2 regions of the Streptomyces sp. NPDC104381 genome follow, and region 2 is predicted to be linked to the other one. Evidence: riboswitches for the same ligand, from Rfam matches in the RefSeq annotation. Region 2 holds a riboswitch; the other holds the start of a gene.
The links. A riboswitch is a leader RNA that binds a small molecule or an ion and turns the genes downstream of it on or off. The one in region 2 is predicted to bind S-adenosylmethionine.

Region 1: another riboswitch for S-adenosylmethionine. It lies ahead of ACZ607_RS03335 (aminotransferase class V-fold PLP-dependent enzyme); the one in region 2 lies ahead of thrC (threonine synthase).

The regions. Positions count from the first base shown of each region.
Region 1 covers NZ_JBVJNK010000001.1:738,208-745,184, reverse strand. The annotation lists gene ACZ607_RS03335 (aminotransferase class V-fold PLP-dependent enzyme) at 53-1,429, opposite strand; SAM riboswitch class IV at 1,606-1,723, opposite strand; gene trpD (anthranilate phosphoribosyltransferase) at 1,814-2,878, opposite strand; gene qcrB (cytochrome bc1 complex cytochrome b subunit) at 3,002-4,627, opposite strand; gene qcrA (cytochrome bc1 complex Rieske iron-sulfur subunit) at 4,624-5,676, opposite strand; gene qcrC (cytochrome bc1 complex diheme cytochrome c subunit) at 5,673-6,482, opposite strand; gene ctaE (aa3-type cytochrome oxidase subunit III) at 6,538-6,977, opposite strand, start outside.
Region 2 covers NZ_JBVJNK010000006.1:172,117-179,093, forward strand. The annotation lists gene ACZ607_RS21860 (alpha,alpha-trehalose-phosphate synthase (UDP-forming)) at 1-367, opposite strand, end outside; gene ACZ607_RS21865 (glucosyl-3-phosphoglycerate synthase) at 474-1,424, opposite strand; SAM riboswitch class I at 1,578-1,705, shown strand; gene thrC (threonine synthase) at 1,724-3,022, shown strand; gene ACZ607_RS21875 (MoaD/ThiS family protein) at 3,051-3,326, shown strand; gene ACZ607_RS21880 (cold-shock protein) at 3,748-3,954, shown strand; gene groL (chaperonin GroEL) at 4,300-5,922, shown strand; gene ACZ607_RS21890 (glycoside hydrolase family 9 protein) at 6,198-6,977, shown strand, end outside.

The sequences.
Region 1 (6,977 bases), on a different contig from region 2:
GGGACGGGAGGCATCGAGCCCCCGTCCCCGGCCGGAGCCGTATCCGGACCGGTCAGACCTGCGCCGCGCCCCGGTCGGGCACGCAGCGGCCCTCCTCGGTGCGGTAGGTCCAGCGGGCGCCCTTGCTCACCAGCTCGCGGACGGCGCCCAGGAAGCGCTCGATGTGCTCGTCCGGCGTCCCGGCGCCGAAGCTCACCCGGATCGCGTTGAGGGACCTCTCCCCCGGAGCGGCCTCCGGCGCGCCGCACTCGCCCGGGTCCTGCGGCTCGCTGCCCAGCAGGGTCCGCACCAGCGGGTGCGCGCAGAACAGTCCGTCGCGCACCCCGATGCCGTACTCGGCGGAGAGCGCCGCGGCGAAGTGCGAGCTGTTCCAGCCCTCGACCACGAAGGAGAGGACGCCGACCCGCGGGGCGTCGTCACCGAAGAGCGAGAGCACCTTGACCTCGGGGACCTCGGCGAGGCCCTCGCGGACCCGGGTGACGAGCTGCTGCTCGCGGGCGACCAGCCGGTCGAACCCGGCCTCGGTCAGGGCCTTGCAGGCGGCGGCGATGGAGTAGACGCCGATGACGTTGGGCGAGCCGGCCTCGTGGCGGGCGGCGGTGGTGTGCCACTCGACGTCCACACCGCCGTCGGCGCGCCGGGCGACCTTGCGGGAGGCACCGCCGCCCGCGAGGTACGGCTCGGCGTCCACCAGCCAGTCGGCCCGGCCGGCGAGGACGCCCGAGCCGAAGGGTGCGTACAGCTTGTGTCCGGAGAAGGCGACCCAGTCGACGTCCAGCTCGGCGATGTCCACCGGGTGGTGGGGGGCCAGCTGCGCGGCGTCGAGCACGATCCGCGCCCCGTGGGCGTGGGCGGCGGCGGCCAGTTCGCGGACCGGCCACAGCTCGCCGGTGACGTTGGACGCGCCGGTCACGCAGACCAGCGCGGGGCCGTGGGGCGTCCGGCCCGCCAGTGCCCGCTCCAGCGTGGCCACGGCCTGGTCCGGGGTGCGCGGGGCGTCGAGGTAGGTGACCCGGGCGTCGCGCCAGGGCAGCAGCGAGGCGTGGTGCTCGGTCTCGAACACGAACACCTCGCAGTCGGCGGGCAGCGCGGCGGCGAGCAGGTTGAGGGAGTCGGTCGTCGAGCGGGTGAAGACCACCTGGTCGTCGGCACGGCAGCCGAGGAACTCCGCGACGGTCACACGGCTGCTCTCGAACAGGTCGGTGGAGAGCTGCGAGAGGTAACCGGCACCCCGGTGCACGCTGCCGTAGTACGGGGCGTAGGCCGCCACGTCGTCCCAGACCCGCTGGAGCGCCGGGGCGCTGGCCGCGTAGTCGAGGGCGGCGTAGGTGACATCTCCGCCCGTCACCAGCGGAACGGTGACATCAGCTCCCAGAACCGGCAGCGGGGCACAAATGGACTGGTCGACGGCAGCAGTGGGGACAGACATGGCGAACTCCCGTAAGAGGCAGGCGAAATCCTCGCGCCGGCGATCGTGCGCGGCAGCGCGGAAAGGAAGGAAAAGAGGTGTGCGGAGAAGGGCGTGGCGCCCTATCGCATTCGCTTGCTCACAAGAGGCTCCCTGGGACCAAGGACCCCAAGGGGTGGCATCCGACGATGCCGAGGGGCCCGCGCTTGCCACAGACCTCGCTGCCTGCGGCCTGGTCTTCACCCGGGGCACCCCGCCACGGACGGAGGGTTGCCGGACAGCGGGCCGGGGCCGTAGTCGCTGTCACTCATGACCTGCGCAGCATCTTGCCACAACCAGGGCGTCGCGCAAGGGCGCAGTCCGCGATCCGGACTGCGCCCTTGCTCACACCCTGTCGTACGCCCCTCAGGCGTTGCTGGCCGCCACCCAGCGCTCCAGCGCGCCCTTGGCCGCCCCCGAGTCGATGGACCCGGCGGCCCGCGCGATCCCGGCCGCGAGCTGCTCGTCCAGCGTGCCCTCGCCCGGGTCCAGCGCGACCAGCGCGGCGGCCGAGTTGAGCAGCACGGCGTCGCGCACGGGGCCTCTCTCGCCGTCGAGCAGCCGACGGGCCACGTCCGCGTTGTACGAGGAGTCGGCGCCGCGCAGCGCCTCCACCGGGACCAGCTCCAGGCCGACGTCACGGGGGTCGAAGGCCTGCTCGCGGACGGTGCCGTCGCGGACGATCCAGACCCGCGAGGTCGCCGTGGTGGTCAGCTCGTCGAGGCCGTCGTCGCCCCGGAAGACGAGCGCCGAGTTCCCCCGGTCGGCCAGCACTCCGGCGACGATGGGCGCCATCTTCGGGTCGGCGACCCCGATGGCCTGGGAGCGCACCCGGGCCGGGTTGGTGAGCGGACCCAGGATGTTGAAGGTGGTCTGTGTGCCGAGCTCCTTGCGCGCCCTGGCGGCGTACCGCAGGGCGGGGTGGAACTTGACCGCGAAGCAGAAGGTGATGCCCGCCTCCTCGGCGACGTCGACCACGCGCCGCGGCGTCAGTTCGAGGTTGACGCCGAGCTTCTCCAGTACGTCGGAGGCCCCGCTGGCCGAGGAGGAGGCGCGGTTGCCGTGCTTGACGACCTTGGCGCCCGTCCCCGCGACGACGATCGCCGACATGGTGGAGATGTTGACCGTCTTGGCCATGTCGCCGCCGGTCCCCACGATGTCGACCGTACGGCCGGGGACCTCGATGGTGTGGGCGTGCTCGTACATGGCGCGGACGAGCCCGGTGACCTCGTCGACGGTCTCGCCCTTGGCCCGCAGGGCGACCGCGAAGCCGGCGATCTGCACGTCGGAGGCCTCGCCGCTCATGATGCGGTCCATGGCCCACGCGGTGTCGTCCGTGCTCAGGTTCTCGCCGCGCAGCAGGGGGGTCAGCACGCCGGGCCAGGTACGGTCCGCCACGCTGTCGCCGCCGTCCGGGGTCACAACGTTCATGGTCCGCTCCTGGGGTCCACAGCCGATAGAAGTACGCCTCCCACCCTATCCAGGCCCCGGGACAGCGAAGAGCCCCGTCCATCGGATGGACGGGGCTCCCGCTGTGGCGGTCAGCTGAGGTGATCAGTGGTGGCCGTGGCCGCTGGTGATCTCCTTGTACTCCTCGGCAGTGGGCTTGGCGATCTGGTTGTTCTCGCCGTAGTAGCTCCTGCTGAGCCGTGCGCGCACCTTCTGCAGCGCCGACGGCTTGCGCTCGACACCGTTCTCGTCGACCGTCGGGCCGATCTCGAGCGGCTTGTACTGCTCGTGCGCCGTGAGCGTGTGCAGCTGCCCCTGGCCGAGCGGCTCGTGGATCTCCACGAACTCACCGTGCGGCAGGCGCTTGATGGTGCCGGACTCGCGCCCGTGCAGCACCTTCTCCTTGTCCCGGCGCTGGAGGCCGAGGCAGATCCGCCGGGTGACGACGAACGCCAGGACCGGTCCGACGAAGAACGCGATCCGGACGAACCAGCTGATCGCGTTGAGCGACAGGCTGAAGTGCGTCGCCCAGATGTCGTTGCCGCCGCCGATGAGCATGACGAAGTAGATCGTCACCCAGGCGACACCGAGCGCGGTCCGGGTCGGAGCGTTGCGCGGCCTGTCCAGGATGTGGTGCTCGCGCTTGTCCCCGGTGATCCAGGACTCGATGAACGGGTAGAGCGCGAGCGCCGCCAGGATCACACCGAACAGGACCAGCGGGATCAGCACACCGAGGACCAGCGTGTGGCCCCAGAGGTTGATCTCCCAGCCGGGCATCACACGGACGAAGCCTTCGGCGAAGCCCATGTACCAGTCCGGCTGGGCGCCCGTGGACACCTGGTCGGGGCGGTAGGGGCCGAGTGCCCAGATCGGGTTGATCGAGGCGATGCCCGCGATGATCGCGATGAAGCCGAAGACCAGGAAGAAGAACCCTCCGGCCTTGGCCATGTAGACCGGCAGCAGCGGCATGCCGACGACGTTCTTGTTCGTCCGGCCCGGACCCGCGAACTGCGTGTGCTTGTGGAAGAAGACCAGGATGAGGTGGCCGACCACGAGCCCGAGCATGATGCCCGGCAGCAGCAGGATGTGGATCGAGTAGAACCGGGCGATGATGTCGCCGCCGGGGAACTCCCCGCCGAACAGGAACATCGAGATGTACGTGCCCACGATCGGCATCGACAGGATGGCGCCCTGCGTGAAGCGCACACCCGTGCCGGAGAGCAGGTCGTCCGGGAGCGAGTAGCCGGTGAACCCGGTGAACATGCCGAGGACGAACAGCAGGAAGCCGAACAGCCAGTTGATCTCACGCGGCTTGCGGTACGCACCGGTGAAGAACACCCGGAACATGTGCACGAACATGCCGGCGAGGAAGATCACCGCTGCCCAGTGGTGGATCTGCCGGACGAGCAGACCACCGCGGACGTCGAAGCTGATGTCCAGCGTCGAGGCGTAGGCCTCGGACATCCGGATGCCCTGCATCGGCTCGTACGAGCCGTGGTAGACGACCTCGTTCATGCTCGGGTGGAAGAACAGCGTCAGATACACACCCGTGAGGATGATGATGATGAAGCTGTAGAGGCAGATCTCACCCAGCATGAAGGACCAGTGGTCCGGGAAGATCTTGCGCATGTTGGCCTTGGCCAGGCCGTAGATCCCGAGCCGGCCGTCCGCCCAGTCGGCCACCCGCTCACCGGCGGGCGCCTTGCGCTGTGTTTCCGTCGCAGTACTCATCCGCGCTCCCAGAAGGCAGGACCGACGGGCTCTTCGAAGTCACCGAGCGCCTCGAGGTTGCCCTCGCTGTTCACGCCGATCCGCAGCTGCGGAAGGGGGTGACCGGCCGGACCGAAGATGACGCGGGCGCCGTCGGAGAGGTCGAAGGTGGACTGGTGGCACGGGCAGAGCACGTGATGCGTCTGCTGCTCGTACAGGCTGATCGGGCAGCCGACGTGGGTGCAGATCTTGGAGAAGGCCACGATTCCCTCGTGGGCCCACTCGCGCTCACGCTTGTCCTTGATGTTGTCCGGCTCGATGCGGATGATCATCAGGGCGGCCTTGGCGATCTGCGTCTGGAAGTCGTGCGCGTCCTCCTCCAGGCCCTCGGGCATGGCGAAGGTCAGCGAACCGACGACGACGTCCTCGGGACGCAGCGGCTCCATGGTGTTCATGTTGACGAGCTGCTTGCCCTTGGCCCACAGCGTCTTGCGGAGCTTCTTCTCCGGCAGCGGACCGAGGTCGCGCAGCAGCACCACACCGGAGAGCGGCACCAGGGCCAGCGCACCGAACATGGTGTTGCGGATCAGCTTCCGCCGCCCGATCGCGGACTCCCTGGCACCGTCCGCGAAGTCGGCCATGACCTTGGCCTTGACCTCGGGCGTGGCCTCGATGGCGTGCCGGTCGTCGGCCACCTCCACGTCGGACATCAGGGTGCGCGCCCAGTGGACGGCTCCCGCGCCGATGAGGAAGAGCGCCAGACCCAGGGTCAGGCCCAGGGAGAAGTTGAGCGCGCTCACATGGCCGAACGGCCAGATGAAGACGATCTTGTCGACCGGGAAGATGACGTACGAGGCGATGAAGCCGACCGTCGCCAGCATGGACAGCGTGAACAGGAGGGCGACGGCTCGCTCGGAGCGCTTCGCAGCCCGTTCGTCGATGTCCTGGATGCGCGGCTTGTGGGCCGGCAGCCCCGGGTCGGCGAACGGGTCGCCCGCACCCTCTACCGCGCCGTGCGCGGTGCCCTGCTCTACCGGCAGGTTCTCTTCTGGAATCTGTTGGCTACTCATGACTTCTTGGCCTTAGCGGTGTGGGCCGCGACCCATACGGCGATGGCGATCAGGCCGCCCAGGCCGAAGATCCAGCCGAAGAGTCCTTCACTGACGGGGCCGAGGCCACCGAGCGAGAGGCCGCCGGGGTCTTCGGACTCATCACCGTTGACGGTCTTGATGTACGCGATGATGTCTTTCTTCTCCTGCTCGGGCATGGTGCTGTCCGGGAAGGAGGGCATGCTCTGCGGGCCGGTCTGCATGGCCTCGTAGATGTGCTTCGGGCTCACGCCTTCGAGGTCCGGGGCGTACTTGCCGTTCGTCAGCGCGCCGCCCTTTCCGGTGAAGTTGTGGCACTGCGCGCAGTTGGTGCGGAACAGGTCACCGCCCTTGGCCACGTCCGCGCCGGCAGGGTCGACCTGGCTTCCGGTCGGCGTGATCGGACCGGCGCCCAGGGACGCGACGTACGCCGCGAGCTGGTCGATCTCGGCCTGGGAGTAGATGACCTTCTTCTTCGGGACCTGGGCGCCCGGCTGCTGGGCCGGCATGCGTCCGGTACCGACCTGGAAGTCGACGGCGGCGGAGCCGACGCCCACGAGGGACGGCCCGTCGGTGGTGCCCTGACCGCCGGATCCGTGGCAGCTGGCGCAGCCCACGGAGTAGAGCTTCTTGCCCTCGTCGATGGCGAGGGACTGGGCGGTTTCGTCGGCCTGCGCCTTACCCGCAGGCGCGAACGCGGCGTACAGCCCCCCGGTAGCCGCCAGCGCGAGGAGTAGTACGACGACCGCCGCCAGCGGATGGCGTCGTCGTGCGGAGAGCTTTTTCACGGATTACCCCGGTGTCAGGATCTTCTGCGTCGATGATGGGTGGGTGCGAGCCCTGTTACTTGATCATGTAGATCGTGGCGAACAGGCCGATCCAGACGACATCGACGAAGTGCCAGTAGTAGGACACGACGATGGCGGCGGTGGCCTGCTCGTGGGTGAATCTCGAGGCCGCGTATGTCCTGCCCAGGACGAGCAGGAAGGCGATCAGGCCGCCTGTCACATGCAGACCGTGGAAGCCGGTCGTCAGGTAGAACACCGAACCGTACGGGTCGGAGGACAGGGAGAGACCCGCCTCCTTGACCAGCTCGGTGTACTCGAGGACCTGGCCTCCGATGAAGATCGCACCCATCACGAACGTGATGATGAACCAGGTGCGGAGCTTCTTCACATCGCCCCGCTCCGCGGCGAAAACGCCGAGCTGGCAGGTGAGAGAGGAAAGCACCAGGATCGTGGTGTTCGTCGCCGAGAACGGGAAGTTCAGATGGTGAGCCATCT
Region 2 (6,977 bases):
ACGCCTCGTAGGAGGCCCACTGCCGGCGGAACTCCGCGTCGAAGACGGGCTCCACCGGCGTCTGGTAGATCATGTGGTGGACGAACCAGAGCACCGAGTTCGCGATGCCGTTGTACGCGTCGGCGTGCACCCCGGCGTCGATGTCGAGCATCCGGACGCCGGTCTCGGAGACCCCGCGCCGGACCGCCTCGCGGTCGCCGTCGCTGAGCGCGGCGCACACCCACAGCTTGTCGTCGACGGCGCTGAGGCCGGAGACCAGCCCGCCACCGCCCCGTTTCGAGTCGAGCGTGCCGTCCTCCCGCAGTGCGTACGACACGGGGCCGCGGTTGGACGCGACGAGGACCTGGGCGGCGTGCTCGGAGACCATGTACCCGAACCTAGCCCGTTCGGGAAGCCGCCAAACGTGAAGCGGCTGTGGAGCCGGGCGTGGGGCGGGCGCGGAGCCGGGTGTGGGGCCGGGCGCAGAAGAACCGTTACGCCGCACTCCGTGACGCGTACTCCGCGATCTCCCGCATCGGCGGCCTCTCCTCGGTGTCCACCGCATGGGTGTGCGGGACGAATCCGCCGGGCCCCCGCTCGAACTGGGTGATCTCGGGCCGCACGAGGGGCCCCCGGGAGAGCCGCTGCTGCGCCGTCCGGTAGATCGTGGCGGCCATCCGCCCGAGGGCCTGGCCGTCCTGGTGGCGGTGCCGGCGTACGCCCACGTCGACCTGTGCCAGCGCGTCCAGGCCGACCGTGTGCAGCGCGTCCACGAGCAGGCCCAGCTCCACTCCGTAACCGACGGGGAAGGGGAGCCGCTCCAGGAGGGAGCGCCGCACCGCGTACTCGCCGCCCAGCGGCTGGACGAAGCCCGCCAGCATCGGCCAGTGCAGATTGAGCAGCGGGCGGGCCACCAGCTCCGTCACCCGGCCGCCCTGGCCTGCGGCCTCGCCCAGCGGGCGGTCGTACATGGCCTTGACGAACTGCACCGCGGGGTCGGTCAGCAGGGGGCCGACGATCCCGGAGACGAAGTCCGCGGAGAAGTCCTTGAGGTCCGCGTCGACGAAGCAGACGATGTCACCGCTGGTGACGAGCAGCGAGCGCCACAGCACCTCGCCCTTGCCGGGCAGGGCGGGGATCCGGGGGAGAATCGCGTCCCGGTGCACGACCCGGGCGCCGGCCCGCCGCGCCGCGTCGGCGGTGGCGTCGGTGGAACCGGAGTCGATCACCACCAGTTCGTCGACGAGCCGGACCTTCTCCATCAGCTCGCGCCGGATCTCCGCGACGATCGCGCCGACCGTCTCCTCCTCGTTCAGCGCAGGCAGGACGACGCTCACGCGCGAGCGGTGCGGATCGCGCGCGCGGGCGGCCGTGAGCCGGTCCAGCGGGCGGTCGGCAGCAGACCAGGAACGCCTGCTCAGCCAGCGTTCCACCTCTTCCAGCACGGTCGATACTCCCTGTATGTGATCCATCTCGCGGTTCGGACGACTATCTCAACCGTCCGGTGCTTCGGTTACAGTCTTGAACAACGCGGATGACCGTCGCATGTCGGGGTCGGTCCGCCGATAAACGCCCGGATCCATGGTCCGGCGCCATAGCGCTCATCCAGAGGGACTGAGGGAACGGCCCGTTGAAGTCCCGGCAACCCTCCTGCCGACCGCGAGGTCACGGTGGGGAAGGTGCCAATTCCGTCTTGTGGCGAAATACGTCGCAAGGAAGATGAGGAGAAAGGGCCTCCGCCATCATGGCCGTGCAGACAGTTGCAGCCGACACCAATTCTTCCACCGTGGACCTCGGTCCCGCCGCGGCACTTTCCTGCCGCGAATGCGGCGAGCGTTTCGCGCTCGGTCCCATTTTCGCCTGCGCGTCCTGTTTCGGGCCGCTCGAAGTGGCGTACGACCTGCCGAGCGGCTCCCCCGAAGAGCTGAAGAAGCGCATCGCCGAGGGCCCCGACAACATCTGGCGTTACGCGCCGCTGCTGCCCGTCCCCTCCGATGTCGCGGACAAGCCCAACATCAACCCCGGTTTCACCAAGCTGGTCAAGGCCGACAACCTGGCCCGCGAGCTGGGCGTGACCGGCGGTCTGTACGTCAAGGACGACTCCGGCAACCCGACGCACTCCTTCAAGGACCGTGTCGTCGCGATCGCCGTCGAGGCCGCCCGCGCCTTCGGATTCACCACCCTCTCCTGCTCCTCCACCGGCAACCTCGCCGGTGCGGTGGGCGCCGCCGCAGCCCGCGCCGGCTTCCGGTCCTGCGTGTTCATCCCGCACGACCTGGAGCAGGGCAAGGTCGTCATGGCCGCGGTGTACGGCGGCGAGCTGGTCGGCATCGAGGGCAATTACGACGACGTCAACCGCTTCTGCTCGGAGCTCATCGGCGACCCGCTCGGCGAGGGCTGGGGCTTCGTCAACGTCAACCTCCGGCCGTACTACGGCGAGGGCTCCAAGACCCTGGCGTACGAGATCTGCGAGCAGCTCGGCTGGCAGCTGCCCGACCAGATCGTCATCCCGATCGCGTCCGGCTCGCAGCTGACGAAGATCGACAAGGGCCTCCAGGAGCTGATCAAGCTCGGCCTCGTCGAGGACAAGCCGTACAAGATCTTCGGTGCCCAGGCCGAGGGCTGCTCCCCGGTCTCCACGGCCTTCAAGGCCGGCCACGACGTGGTGCGCCCGCAGAAGCCGAACACCATCGCGAAGTCCCTGGCGATCGGCAACCCGGCCGACGGCCCGTACGTCCTGGACATCGCCCGGCGCACCGGCGGCGCCGTGGAGGACGTGAACGACGAGCAGGTCGTCGACGCGATCAAGCTGCTGGCCCGCACCGAGGGCATCTTCGCGGAGACCGCGGGCGGGGTGACGGTCGGCGTGACGAAGAAGCTGATCGACTCCGGTCTGCTGGACCCGTCCCTCACCACCGTCGTCCTGAACACCGGCGACGGACTGAAGACGCTCGACGCGGTCGCCCCCACGACCGGCCTGTCGGCGACGATCCGGCCCAGCCTGGACGCGTTCCGCGACGCGGGCCTCGCCGCCGCCAACTGACCACCCGAGACCGAAGGAAGGCACCCACATGAGCGTCAAGGTCCGTATCCCCACCATCCTCCGCACCTACACGGGCGGCCAGGCCGAGGTCCCGGCGGAGGGCGCGACCCTCTCCGAGGTCATCGCCTCCCTGGAGCAGAACCACCCGGGCATCGGCGCCCGCGTCCTGGACGACCAGGGCAAGCTGCGCCGCTTCGTCAACGTGTACGTCAACGACGACGACGTGCGCTTCGAGGGCGGTCTGGACGCGGTCACCCCGGACGGCGCCGGCGTCTCGATCATCCCGGCGGTCGCCGGAGGCTGATCCCGCGCATTGCGCAGCGTGAGCACCGTGGCCCCCTCCGCGAGAGAAGCGGAGGGGGCCATTCTGCATGGTTGAGCACGGTACAGTTGGGGAAGTCCCCGCAGCTGCCCGTGCCCCCCGCATATGAGAATGCGCCCGGCCGCGACAAGAAGCAGCCAAAGTACGTGAGCCTCTTGAGGCATAAGTGGCCTTTGTCAGGCCCGACTTGCCCTGGAATCCATTGAATTCTCCCCATGCGTGCGATCACCTGTGCCCAGAATTCTCGTCCGATTGACCTGTTGCAGAGGGCAGTTGGGCAGATACATTCAGCCGCGGTCGACGCGTTCCGGCGCACGCCACCCTCTCCTGTCGGAGGGTGAGTTCTGACCCGGGCCCGCGAAGTGCGGTGCTCGTGCAAGGGCCAGTAATAGGGGAGTTAGGCATGGCTCAGGGCACCGTCAAGTGGTTCAACGCGGAGAAGGGGTACGGCTTCATCGCGGTCGACGGTGGTGCGGATGTTTTCGTCCACTACAGCGCGATCCAGATGGACGGGTACCGCACCCTCGAAGAGGGTCAGCGAGTTGAATTCGAGATCTCGCAGGGCCAGAAGGGGCCCCAGGCCGACATGGTCAAGCTCGCCGTCGGCTGAGCTCGGCGCGGTCGTCCGACGACACCACTCACGCACGTGAGGCCCGCACCCCGGACCGGGGTACGGGCCTCACGCGCGTCCGCGTACCCCCGAGGTTGTCCACATCCCGAGGGCGACGCTTGCACTCGCAGGGGTCGAGTGCTAATCATTGGCGTTAGCACTCTCCAGGTGAGAGTGACAGAACGTGGACCGGGCCGGTGAGGCCCGCAGGCACGGTGGAGCAAGGAGCCACCGCGCACGCTGGCCGTCCGTCGCGGGCGCCTCTCGGTCCGGAGAAATCCTTCCCCAAGCTCTCAACTGCGTTCGAGCAGGGGAGACCCCATTCGTCCGGGAGGACCACTTCACATGGCCAAGATCATCGCGTTCGACGAGGAGGCACGGCGCGGTCTCGAGCGCGGGATGAACCAGCTCGCCGACGCCGTCAAGGTCACCCTCGGCCCCAAGGGCCGTAACGTCGTCCTCGAGAAGAAGTGGGGCGCGCCCACGATCACCAACGATGGTGTTTCCATCGCCAAGGAGATCGAGCTCGAGGACCCGTACGAGAAGATCGGTGCGGAGCTGGTCAAGGAGGTCGCCAAGAAGACGGACGACGTCGCCGGCGACGGTACGACCACCGCCACCGTTCTCGCCCAGGCGCTCGTCCGCGAGGGCCTGCGCAACGTCGCCGCGGGCGCCAACCCGATGGCTCTGAAGCGTGGCATCGAGAAGGCCGTCGAGGCCGTCTCCGCCGCTCTGCTGGAGCAGGCCAAGGACGTGGAGACCAAGGAGCAGATCGCTTCGACGGCCTCCATCTCCGCTGCCGACACCGAGATCGGCGCCAAGATCGCCGAGGCGATGGACAAGGTCGGCAAGGAAGGCGTCATCACCGTCGAGGAGTCCCAGACCTTCGGTCTGGAGCTGGAGCTCACCGAGGGTATGCGCTTCGACAAGGGCTACATCTCGGCGTACTTCGCCACCGACATGGAGCGTATGGAGGCGTCGTTCGACGACCCGTACATCCTGATCGTCAACTCCAAGATCAGCAACGTGAAGGACCTCCTTCCGCTGCTGGAGAAGGTCATGCAGTCGGGCAAGCCCCTGCTGATCATCGCGGAGGACGTCGAGGGCGAGGCGCTGTCGACGCTGGTCGTCAACAAGATCCGTGGCACCTTCAAGTCCGTCGCCGTCAAGGCCCCGGGCTTCGGTGACCGCCGCAAGGCCATGCTCGGCGACATCGCCATCCTCACCGGTGGCACCGTCATCTCCGAGGAGGTCGGCCTCAAGCTGGAGAACGCCGGTCTCGACCTGCTCGGCACCGCCCGCAAGGTCGTCATCACCAAGGACGAGACGACCATCGTCGACGGTGGCGGCGACAGCGACCAGGTTCAGGGCCGCGTCAAGCAGATCCGCGCCGAGATCGAGAACTCCGACTCGGACTACGACCGCGAGAAGCTCCAGGAGCGCCTCGCGAAGCTGGCCGGCGGCGTGGCCGTCATCAAGGCCGGCGCCGCCACCGAGGTGGAGCTCAAGGAGCGCAAGCACCGCATCGAGGACGCGGTGCGCAACGCCAAGGCCGCCGTCGAGGAGGGCATCGTCGCCGGTGGTGGCGTGGCTCTGCTCCAGGCCTCGGCCGTCTTCGAGAAGCTCGACCTGACCGGTGACGAGGCCACGGGCGCCAACGCCGTGAAGCTCGCGCTGGAGGCCCCGCTCAAGCAGATCGCCGTCAACGGTGGTCTCGAGGGTGGCGTCATCGTCGAGAAGGTGCGCAACCTGCCGATCGGTCACGGCCTCAACGCCGCGTCCGGCGAGTACGTCGACATGATCGCCGAGGGCATCATCGACCCGGCGAAGGTCACGCGCTCCGCCCTGCAGAACGCCGCGTCCATCGCCGCGCTCTTCCTCACCACCGAGGCCGTCATCGCCGACAAGCCGGAGAAGGCCGCCGCGGCCGCTCCGGGCGGCATGCCGGGCGGTGACATGGACTTCTGATCCTCGGATCGGAAGCTCCAGGCAGTACCCGCAGTACCCGCAGTATCCGTGCGACGCCGGCCCCCGGGATCCGTTCCCGGGGGCCGGCGTCGTCGTGCGTGCGCGTCAGGACCCGGACGCAAGGCGATCCTCCCGGCAACCCCGGCCTCCCGCGCCCCTGAAGCTGAAGTTCTGTCATGCCCCTGGCGGTTCGCGCGTTCCACCCGCACACTGCATGGGAGCGCTCCCATGTGGGGGTGCCCGTCCTCCGCCGCTGTCGACGAAAGGCCCTCCCGGTGCATGCCTCACCACTCTCCGCACGGCCCACGCGCCGCCGTCCCCGTCACGGGCGGCGCGCGTTCGGGACGTCAGCCGTCGCGTTACTGTTCGCGGCGGCCCTGGCGTCGCCCGGCACGGCTCTGGCCGACGGTGCCGAACCCGGGCCCGAGCAGATCACCAATGGCGATTTCGCGGCCGGTACCGCCTCGTGGTGGTGGACGCCGAACGCCACGGCGGCCGTGTCGGACGGCCGGCTGTGCACGGAGGTGCCCGCCGGCACGTCCAACGCCTGGGACGTCATCGTCGGCCAGAACGACGTCCCGATCGTGGCGGGCGAGACCTACGAGCTGTCGTACGCGGCCAGTTCGACCGTGCCGCTGACCGTCCAGACCCGGGTCCAGGAGGCGGCGGAGCCGTACACGACGGTGCTCTCCTCCGCGGACCCCGTGGGCGCGGAGGCCACACAGGTGACCCGCACCTTCACCGCCTCGGTGGATCTGCCGGCCGCGTCGGTGCAGTTGCAGATCGGCGGCGGTGAGAAGGCGACGGCCTTCTGTCTGGACGACGTGTCGCTGCGCGGCGGTGCCGAGCCGCCCGTGTACGTACCGGACACCGGGTCGCCCGTACGCGTCAACCAGGTCGGGTATCTGCCCCACGGCCCCAAGGGCGGCACCGTGGTCACCGATGCCGATGAGCCGCTGACCTGGACGGTGAAGGCCGGGGACGGCACGACGGCCGCGACCGGCAGGACCGTCCCGCAGGGCGAGGACCCCAGTTCGCTCCAGCGGGTCCACACC